One region of the Actimicrobium sp. CCC2.4 genome, then DNA from elsewhere that is predicted to be linked to it. Evidence: predicted binding sites of a transcription regulator. Region 1 holds the regulator's gene; the other holds the start of a gene.
The links. Region 1 encodes NrdR, which represses ribonucleotide reductase genes. Its sites were predicted from a motif close to CACNANATNTNGTG; they were not measured.
Positions count from the first base shown of each region.

Region 1 (4,519 bases):
ACCGCGACATGCTGATCCGCGATTACTAGCGATTCCAACTTCATGCAGTCGAGTTGCAGACTACAATCCGGACTACGATACACTTTCTGGGATTAGCTCCCCCTCGCGGGTTGGCGGCCCTCTGTATGTACCATTGTATGACGTGTGAAGCCCTACCCATAAGGGCCATGAGGACTTGACGTCATCCCCACCTTCCTCCGGTTTGTCACCGGCAGTCTCATTAGAGTGCCCTTTCGTAGCAACTAATGACAAGGGTTGCGCTCGTTGCGGGACTTAACCCAACATCTCACGACACGAGCTGACGACAGCCATGCAGCACCTGTGTACTGGTTCTCTTGCGAGCACACTCTGATCTCTCAAAGCTTCCAGCCATGTCAAGGGTAGGTAAGGTTTTTCGCGTTGCATCGAATTAATCCACATCATCCACCGCTTGTGCGGGTCCCCGTCAATTCCTTTGAGTTTTAATCTTGCGACCGTACTCCCCAGGCGGTCTACTTCACGCGTTAGCTGCGTTACCAAGTCAATTAAGACCCGACAACTAGTAGACATCGTTTAGGGCGTGGACTACCAGGGTATCTAATCCTGTTTGCTCCCCACGCTTTCGTGCATGAGCGTCAGTGTTATCCCAGGGGGCTGCCTTCGCCATCGGTATTCCTCCACATCTCTACGCATTTCACTGCTACACGTGGAATTCTACCCCCCTCTGACACACTCTAGCCATGCAGTCACAAATGCAGTTCCCAGGTTGAGCCCGGGCATTTCACATCTGTCTTACATAACCGCCTGCGCACGCTTTACGCCCAGTAATTCCGATTAACGCTTGCACCCTACGTATTACCGCGGCTGCTGGCACGTAGTTAGCCGGTGCTTATTCTTCGGGTACCGTCATTAGCCCACCGTATTAAGATGAACCGTTTCTTCCCCGACAAAAGAGCTTTACAACCCGAAGGCCTTCTTCACTCACGCGGCATTGCTGGATCAGGGTTGCCCCCATTGTCCAAAATTCCCCACTGCTGCCTCCCGTAGGAGTCTGGACCGTGTCTCAGTTCCAGTGTGGCTGGTCGTCCTCTCAGACCAGCTACTGATCGTCGCCTTGGTAGGCTTTTACCCTACCAACTAGCTAATCAGATATCGGCCGCTCCACGAGCATGAGGTCCTTGCGGATCCCCCACTTTCATCCGTAGATCGTATGCGGTATTAGCGCAACTTTCGCTGCGTTATCCCCCACTCCAGGGCACGTTCCGATATATTACTCACCCGTTCGCCACTCGCCACCAGGGTTGCCCCCGTGCTGCCGTTCGACTTGCATGTGTAAGGCATGCCGCCAGCGTTCAATCTGAGCCAGGATCAAACTCTTCAGTTTAATCTCTGTGTTTTATGTCCTCTCGGACATGGTCATCGCTGACCGGTCGCTCACTCAAAATACTGACAGGATCAATCTTTCAATCTTTCCTATATTTCTTCGTGAGCACTTGCTTATATGTAAAGACTCCGTAGCAACCTAAGTCACCACAGTGCACTTCCACCAAGTGCCCACACTTATCAACTGTTAATTGTTAAAGAACTTACCGCACCATCCACAACACTTCGATTACCCTCACCGACCGTGCCGTCTTGTGTGCTGCTGACAAAGCGTTTTGTTTGTCTGCTGCAGAGAAACAAGATTATGCTGCTTTGCGATGTTGGCGTCAACCTTTTCGTTGGCGCGTTCTGCTTTTAATTTCCAGCAAAACCCCAGTTCCGTCGCCTTCTTGCGCTAACGTCGCTGCCACATCACTTGCCGCAATCAACTTCCGAACCCCTGCCATTCCCGCCTTTCGACGGGAGCCGAACTATATCAAATTCTCGTCGGAGCTGGCAAGGCATTGATATGAATAATAGTCACGACTTTGGGTCTGCCTTGCGCTCATGCGCGACTTCCGCGATCGCTGCCTGGAACTCAGCCACGTCTTCGAAGCTTTTGTAGACCGACGCAAATCGTATGTAGGCGATTTTATCTAGGCTTTTCAGCTCATACATCACCAATTCGCCAATGTGACCGGATGTAATTTCCCGCTCTCCACTAGTTCGAATTTTTTCTTCGATACAGTGGACCGCAGCATCAACTGCTGCAGCCGGCACTGGGCGCTTTCGCAGCGCCAACATCAAACTGCTTCGCAACTTGATTGAATCGAACTCTGTACGGCTTCCGCTTTTTTTGACAATAGCAGGCATTACCAGCTCAATACGTTCGAAGGTAATGAAGCGCTTTTCGCACTTGACGCAACGGCGACGACGGCGAATTGCATCACCTAACTCTGACACGCGCGTATCAAGCACCTGCGTGTCGTCATGCTGACAGAATGGGCATTTCATTCGACAATTACCATCCGTTGAAAACTACAAGAACACATGAAGCGGGCTTTATTATTCTTGATGCCAGGATGCTTCCTGGCATCATTCATTACTTCAACCGTAGACAGGGAATGCGCTGGTCAACTGCTGCACTGCGACCTTAACCCGTTCTATGGTCGCGGCGTCGTGAGGATTATCCAGCACATCAGCAATAAGATGCCCCACTTTAATCGCCTCGATCTCGGTAAAACCACGCGTTGTCATCGCAGGGCTACCGAGACGAATCCCGGATGTCACGAATGGCTTTTCCGGATCATTTGGAATCGCATTCTTGTTGCAGGTCATGTGCGCGGAGCCGAGGATCGCTTCTGCCTCCTTGCCGGTAATTTTCTTTGAGCGCAAATCCACCAGCATGACGTGCGATTCAGTCCGTCCGGACACAATACGCAAGCCACGTTCGATCAGTGTCTTTGCCAATGCGTCGGCATTCTTGATCACTTGCTGCTGATACGTTTTGAATTCCGGCTCCAATGCCTCCTTGAACGCGACCGCTTTTCCGGCGATCACATGCATCAACGGTCCACCCTGAATACCTGGGAAGATTGCCGAGTTGATCATTTTTTCGAATTCGGCTTTCATCAAAATGATCCCACCGCGCGGGCCACGCAATGACTTGTGCGTTGTCGACGTCACAAAATCCGCGTGTGGAACAGGGTTTGGATAAACGCCGGCAGCAATCAGCCCGGAGTAATGCGCCATATCCACAAGGAAATAGGCGCCCACTTCTTTGGCTATTTTTGCAAACCGTTCAAAGTCAATACGCAGCGAATAGGCAGATGCACCGGCAATAATCAGTTTTGGCTTATGTTCGCGTGCCAATGCTTCCATGGCTTCGTAATCAATTTCTTCGGCCGCATTGAGACCATATGAAACGACGCTGAACCATTTCCCGGACATGTTCAGTGGCATACCGTGCGTCAAGTGACCGCCTTCTGCCAGCGACATCCCCATGATGGTGTCGCCCGGTTTCAATACCGCAAAGAAGACCGCCTGATTAGCTTGCGATCCGGAGTTCGGCTGCACATTGGCGGCTTCCGCGCCATACAACGCCTTGAGCCGGTTAATCGCCAATGTTTCTGCCATGTCGACGAATTCGCAACCGCCGTAATAGCGCTTGCCGGGATAGCCCTCTGCGTATTTATTAGTTAGCTGCGACCCTTGCGCTTCCATCACAGCAGGTGACGTGTAGTTTTCTGACGCAATCAACTCGATGTGATCTTGCTGACGCGCGGTCTCCAGCTGCATGGCAGCCCATAATTCCGGATCAGTTTTGGCAATGGTTTGGTTTTTATCGAACATGACATACTCCAATTGATGAACGTGCAATTTAACATTGCATGAGTCAACTGAGGGCCAATAGAAGATGACGGGCAGCCTCAGTCGTGCGTTCCATTTTTGGGCTGCCCAGGCGAACGGCTGATGAAAAACTCACGTTCCCCGGTGGTATCCACCTTATCGCTCGCCTCTGTATTAGAAGCCAACTTTTCGCCAGTCACGTGAGTAGAAATGGTACGAAATTGTAAGTGAACCTGCCGGTTTCAGCAAGGCACCTCAGAATCGGGTCCGAAGCGTGCAAAGGATTCAGCTACAATTTTGGTCTTTCTTCAATGGCACGACTAAAAGGAAACTCCATGATCGTTTTAATTACGGGTGCTACATCAGGTTTTGGTGCAGAAATGGCGCGCAAATTCGTCGCCCACGGCCACCGTGTCATCGCCACCGGCCGCCGTCGCGACCGCCTTGACGAACTCAAGATTGAACTCGGTGCCAGCGTACTTGCCGTAGAGATGGACGTGACCGACAAGGAAACAATCACAGCCGCCCTCGCGGGACTGCCGCAAGAGTGGCGCGACATCGATGTTCTCATCAACAATGCCGGCCTGGCATTGGGCGTTGAGCCCGCCCAGCAAGCCTCTCTCGACGATTGGGAGACCATGATAGAGACCAATTGCAAGGGCTTGGTCACCATGACCCGTTTGATGTTGCCCGATATGGTCAAGCGCGGCAGCGGGACCATTATCAATATCGGATCAACTGCCGGCGCCTACCCCTATCCGGGTGGCAATGTCTACGGTGCTACCAAGGCTTTCGTCGATCAGTTCACGATAAATTTACGGGCCGACCT
Region 1 is NZ_CP133777.1:3,896,252-3,900,770, forward strand. It holds rRNA gene RHM62_RS17930 (16S ribosomal RNA) at 1-1,363, opposite strand, end outside; gene nrdR (transcriptional regulator NrdR) at 1,882-2,355, opposite strand; gene glyA (serine hydroxymethyltransferase) at 2,449-3,693, opposite strand; ZMP/ZTP riboswitch at 3,790-3,900, opposite strand; gene RHM62_RS17945 (SDR family NAD(P)-dependent oxidoreductase) at 4,026-4,519, shown strand, end outside.

Region 2 (4,519 bases), 1.2 Mb from region 1:
CAACTCAACATAATATTTTCCTTTTCCGGTTCAGCTTGCTGACCATTGCCTTGCGTGATGCCGATCGCCTGAAGGCGAGGATACGGCATCTCTTTTCACATTTATTGACACGCCTCACACTCTTCGAAACCATCATCGCCGGGACGCAGCACGCAAGATGGTCCGTCGACGTCCGCACCGGCCGTGGTGTAGGCACTCAGTGCCACGCCGCTGCTGACACCATCGGCCGACACCGCATTCAACGAGCCGGTCTTGGAGGTCGATTTTTCAGTGTGCGTGGCGCCGATCGTACGCAGGTAATACGTGGTCTTCAGACCGCGCAACCAGGCCAGCTTGTAGGTCTCGTCGAGCTTCTTGCCGGAGGCACCCGCCATGTAGATATTGAGTGACTGCGCCTGGTCGATCCACTTCTGCCGGCGCGATGCTGCCTCGACCAGCCACGATGGTTCGATCTCGAATGCGGTCGCGTAAATGGCGCGCAGTTCTTGCGGCACGCGATCGATGCGGGCCAGGCTGCCATCGAAATACTTGAGGTCGGAGATCATCACTTCATCCCATAGATCGCGTGCTTTTAAATCGCGCACAAGGTATTCGTTGATCTCGGTGAACTCACCCGACAGGTTCGACTTGACGTACAGGTTCTGGTAGGTCGGTTCGATGCAAGCGGCCACGCCGATGATGTTCGAGATTGTGGCTGTCGGGGCGATCGCCACGCAATTCGAATTACGCATGCCGAACTGCTTGATGCGCGCGCGCAGCGGGGTCCAGTCCATCGCTTCCGACAGGTCGGTTTCAAGATAGCCGCCGCGTTCTTCCATCAGCAGTTTCAGCGAGTCCTGCGGCAGAATGCCGCGATCCCACAGCGAGCCTTTGTACGAACTGTACGCACCCCGTTCTTCGGCCAGTTCGGTCGACGCGGTGTAGGCGTAATAGCAAACCGCTTCCATCGACTTGTCGGCGAAAGTCACCGCGTCGGCCGACGCATACGGCACGCGCATGATGTGCAGGCAATCCTGGAAACCCATGATGCCGAGACCGACCGGACGATGACGCATGTTCGAATCGCGCGCCTTTTGCACGGCGTAGTAATTGATGTCGATGACGTTGTCGAGCATACGCATCGCGATGCGGATGGTCTTCTGCAGTTTGACGTGATCGAGCTGGCCGTCTTTCATGTGCGCCGGCAGGTTCACCGAGCCGAGGTTGCAGACGGCGATTTCGGATTCATTGGTGTTCAAGGTGATCTCGGTACACAGGTTCGAGCTGTGCACGACGCCGACATGCTGCTGCGGCGAACGGATGTTGCACGGATCCTTGAAGGTGATCCACGGATGACCGGTCTCGAACAGCATCGACAGCATCTTGCGCCACAGGTCGAGCGCTTCGACTTTCTTGAACATGCGCAGTTCGCCGCGCGCCGCTGCGGCTTCGTAGCCGGTGTACGCGGCTTCAAAAGCGCGCCCGACCTTGTCGTGCAGGTCCGGCACTTCGCTTGGCGAGAACAGCATCCACGAACCTTTTTCCATCACGCGCTTCATGAACAGGTCGGGAATCCAGTTGGCGGTATTCATGTCATGGGTACGGCGGCGATCGTCGCCGGTGTTCTTGCGCAGGTCGAGGAATTCCTCGATGTCCATATGCCAGGTTTCGAGGTAGGCGCAAACCGCGCCCTTGCGCTTGCCGCCCTGATTGACCGCAACGGCCGTGTCATTGACCACTTTCAGGAACGGCACCACGCCTTGCGACTTGCCGTTGGTACCCTTGATGTGGGCACCGAGCGAACGTACCGGCGTCCAGTCATTACCCAGGCCGCCGGCGTATTTGGCCAGCAGTGCGTTGTCCTTGATGGCGTCGTAGATGCCTTCGAGATCATCGGCCACCGTCGTCAGGTAGCACGATGACAGTTGCGAGCGCAGCGTGCCGGAGTTAAACAGCGTCGGCGTCGAACTCATGAAATCAAAGCTCGACAGCAGGTTGTAAAACTCGATCGCGCGCTCTTCACGGTTAGCTTCGTTGAGTGCCAGGCCCATCGCCACGCGCATGTAGAACGCTTGCGGCATTTCGATGCGGATGTCACGGATGTGCAGGAAGTAGCGGTCGTACAGCGTCTGCAAGCCGATATAGCCGAATTGCAGATCGCGGTCCGGCACCAGCGCTTTAGCGAGTCGATCCAGATCGAACTCGGCCAGCTTCGCATCGAGCAGCTCGGCGGCGATACCGTTGTGGATGAATTGCGGGAAATATTCGAGGTAATGGGCTTGGGCATCGGCTTGCGCGACTTCCTTGCCGAAGACTTCCTTGCGGATCACGTGCATCAGGATGCGCGCGGTGACGGTGGTGTACGCAGGATCTTTTTCCATCAGCGCACGCGCCGCCAGAATGGCTGACTTGTGCAGCTCTTCGACCGGCACGCCGTCGTACAGGTTCTTGACGGTCTCGGCGAAGATGGCATTGGCATCGACGTGCTTTTCGAGACCGATACAGGCCGCATTGATCAGGTTATGGACTTGCTGCATGTCGAGCAGGCGGCGCTGGCCGTCTTCGGTCACATGCAGTTGTACCGAGGCGGCCGCCGGACGCGCAGCTTGCAGCAGTGCGCGCTCTTCCATGCGCTTGGCGCGGTACAGCACGTAAGCGCGGGCGACGTCATGTTCGCCTGAGCGCATCAGTGCCAGTTCGACCTGATCCTGGATATCTTCGATGTGGAAGGTGCCACCGGCTGGCTGGCGACGCACCAGTGCGGCAACGACGGTAGCGGTGAGCTGTTCGACCAGTTCGCGCACGCGCGCCGAGGCGGCACCCTGACCGCCATTGACGGCGAGGAAAGCCTTGGAAACAGCGATTGAAATTTTCGATGGTTCGAAGGCGACGACGGCACCATTGCGACGCAGGATGCGGTAGTCGGCCAGGGCCGCTTGCTGTTGCGGCGCGCTTGGCGCGTTGGCAGCAGCGCTGAATTCGAAGCGGGACTTGGTGGTATTGCTGGCGCTATTGGCGGCGTTGTTCGAGGAAGATGACATGCGATACCTTTATCGTGATGTCGGGCGGCAAACACACTGCCGCCAGAAGTTAGATGACCTCCCTGGCCGCGGAGGCTCCTGGTTTTTCTACCGCACTCGCTGACGACATCGCGTCAGCGCGACTGCGCGACCAAAAGAGAAAATCACGATGCTAACCAAGCTATTTAACTAGATCTAGTTGCGCCTTCGTGATTTGCACTAATTCTAGTTCGCTAGAACAGATGCTGCAATATTTAAATTGTAGAAAAGCAGAGATTTTATGGTTGCGTTTTTTGCGCGACCGTGACAAACGCCGGCAGCGCGTTGTGTGCGCCGGGTGGCACATCGGCAGCCCATAGCGTGCGATAGCGCAGCCAGTCGAAACACGCGCCGGGATCGGTTTTGCGACCGGGTGCAATGTGCTCGTGACCGGTCACGGCCAGCAGCGGATGGGCCTGTTGCAGCGCGCCGCTGAGCTGGCTCAAGCAGGTGTACTGAGCATCAGCAAACGGCTCGGTATCGCTGCCCTCGAGCTCGATGCCGATCGAAAAATCATTGCAGCGTTGCCGCTCACCGAACTGCGAAACCCCGGCATGCCAGGCGCGCTGCAAGGTCGAGACGAACTGCTGCAAACCGCCATCGCGACGGATCACGAAATGGCTGGACACGCGCAACGCCCGCAGCTGGTCAAAGTAGGGATGGGCATCGCAGTCCAGCGTGTTGGTGAACAGCTGCGCGATGTACGGGCCGCCATACTGCCCCGGCGGCAAGCTGATGTTGTGGATCACCAGCAGGTCGATGGCGATACCGTCGGCGCGCACGTCGCAATTGGGCGAGCGCAGTTGCTGCGCTTGCGCGCACCAGCCATCGGCGTCGATGTGCAGGTACACGTCGTCCGGTTTATTCGGGTTCATGGATATCGAGCCGCTGCATCCGGTAGCGCAGTTGCCGGAAACTGATGCCCAGCAACTCGGCGGCCTGGGTCCGGTTGAACCGGGTGCGCGCCAGCGCGCTACGGATGATCTGCCGTTCGACCTCGTCGAGATGGTCGGGCAGCGACTCCGGCAGCGCGGTATCGGGCGGCACTGACGCAGCCGCGACCACGGCGGGCTCTGGAGCTTGCGCGGGCAGTGCCGCCGGCAGCGGCTGACGCAGCGCCAGGTCGGCAACTTCGATGACGCCATCGCTGGCAAAGGCCAGCGCCCGCTCGAGGATGTTTTCGAGTTCGCGCACGTTGCCCGGGAAGGCGCAAGCGCGCAATGCCGCCAGCGCGTCGGCCGACAGCAGCGTGAGCGCATCGGTTCCCGCCAGCCGCATCAGGATCACGTCGGACAGCATGCCGACATCATCGAGCCGCTCGCGCAGCGGCGGCAGGCGCAACTCGATCACATTGAGGCGGTAATACAGATCCTGCCGGAACTTGCCCTGCTCGACCCAAGCGGCCAGGTCCTGATGGGTGGCGCTGATGAGGCGCACATCAACCGGTTCTTCGGCCGTCGCGCCGACCTTGCGCACACGCC
Region 2 is NZ_CP133777.1:960,448-964,966, reverse strand. It holds gene RHM62_RS04575 (ribonucleotide-diphosphate reductase subunit beta) at 1-11, opposite strand, end outside; gene RHM62_RS04570 (ribonucleoside-diphosphate reductase subunit alpha) at 102-3,020, opposite strand; gene ampD (1,6-anhydro-N-acetylmuramyl-L-alanine amidase AmpD) at 3,278-3,913, opposite strand; gene RHM62_RS04560 (sigma-54 dependent transcriptional regulator) at 3,900-4,519, opposite strand, start outside.
Region 2: the regulator NrdR is predicted to act here: its motif matches at 3,187-3,200, upstream of RHM62_RS04570 (ribonucleoside-diphosphate reductase subunit alpha).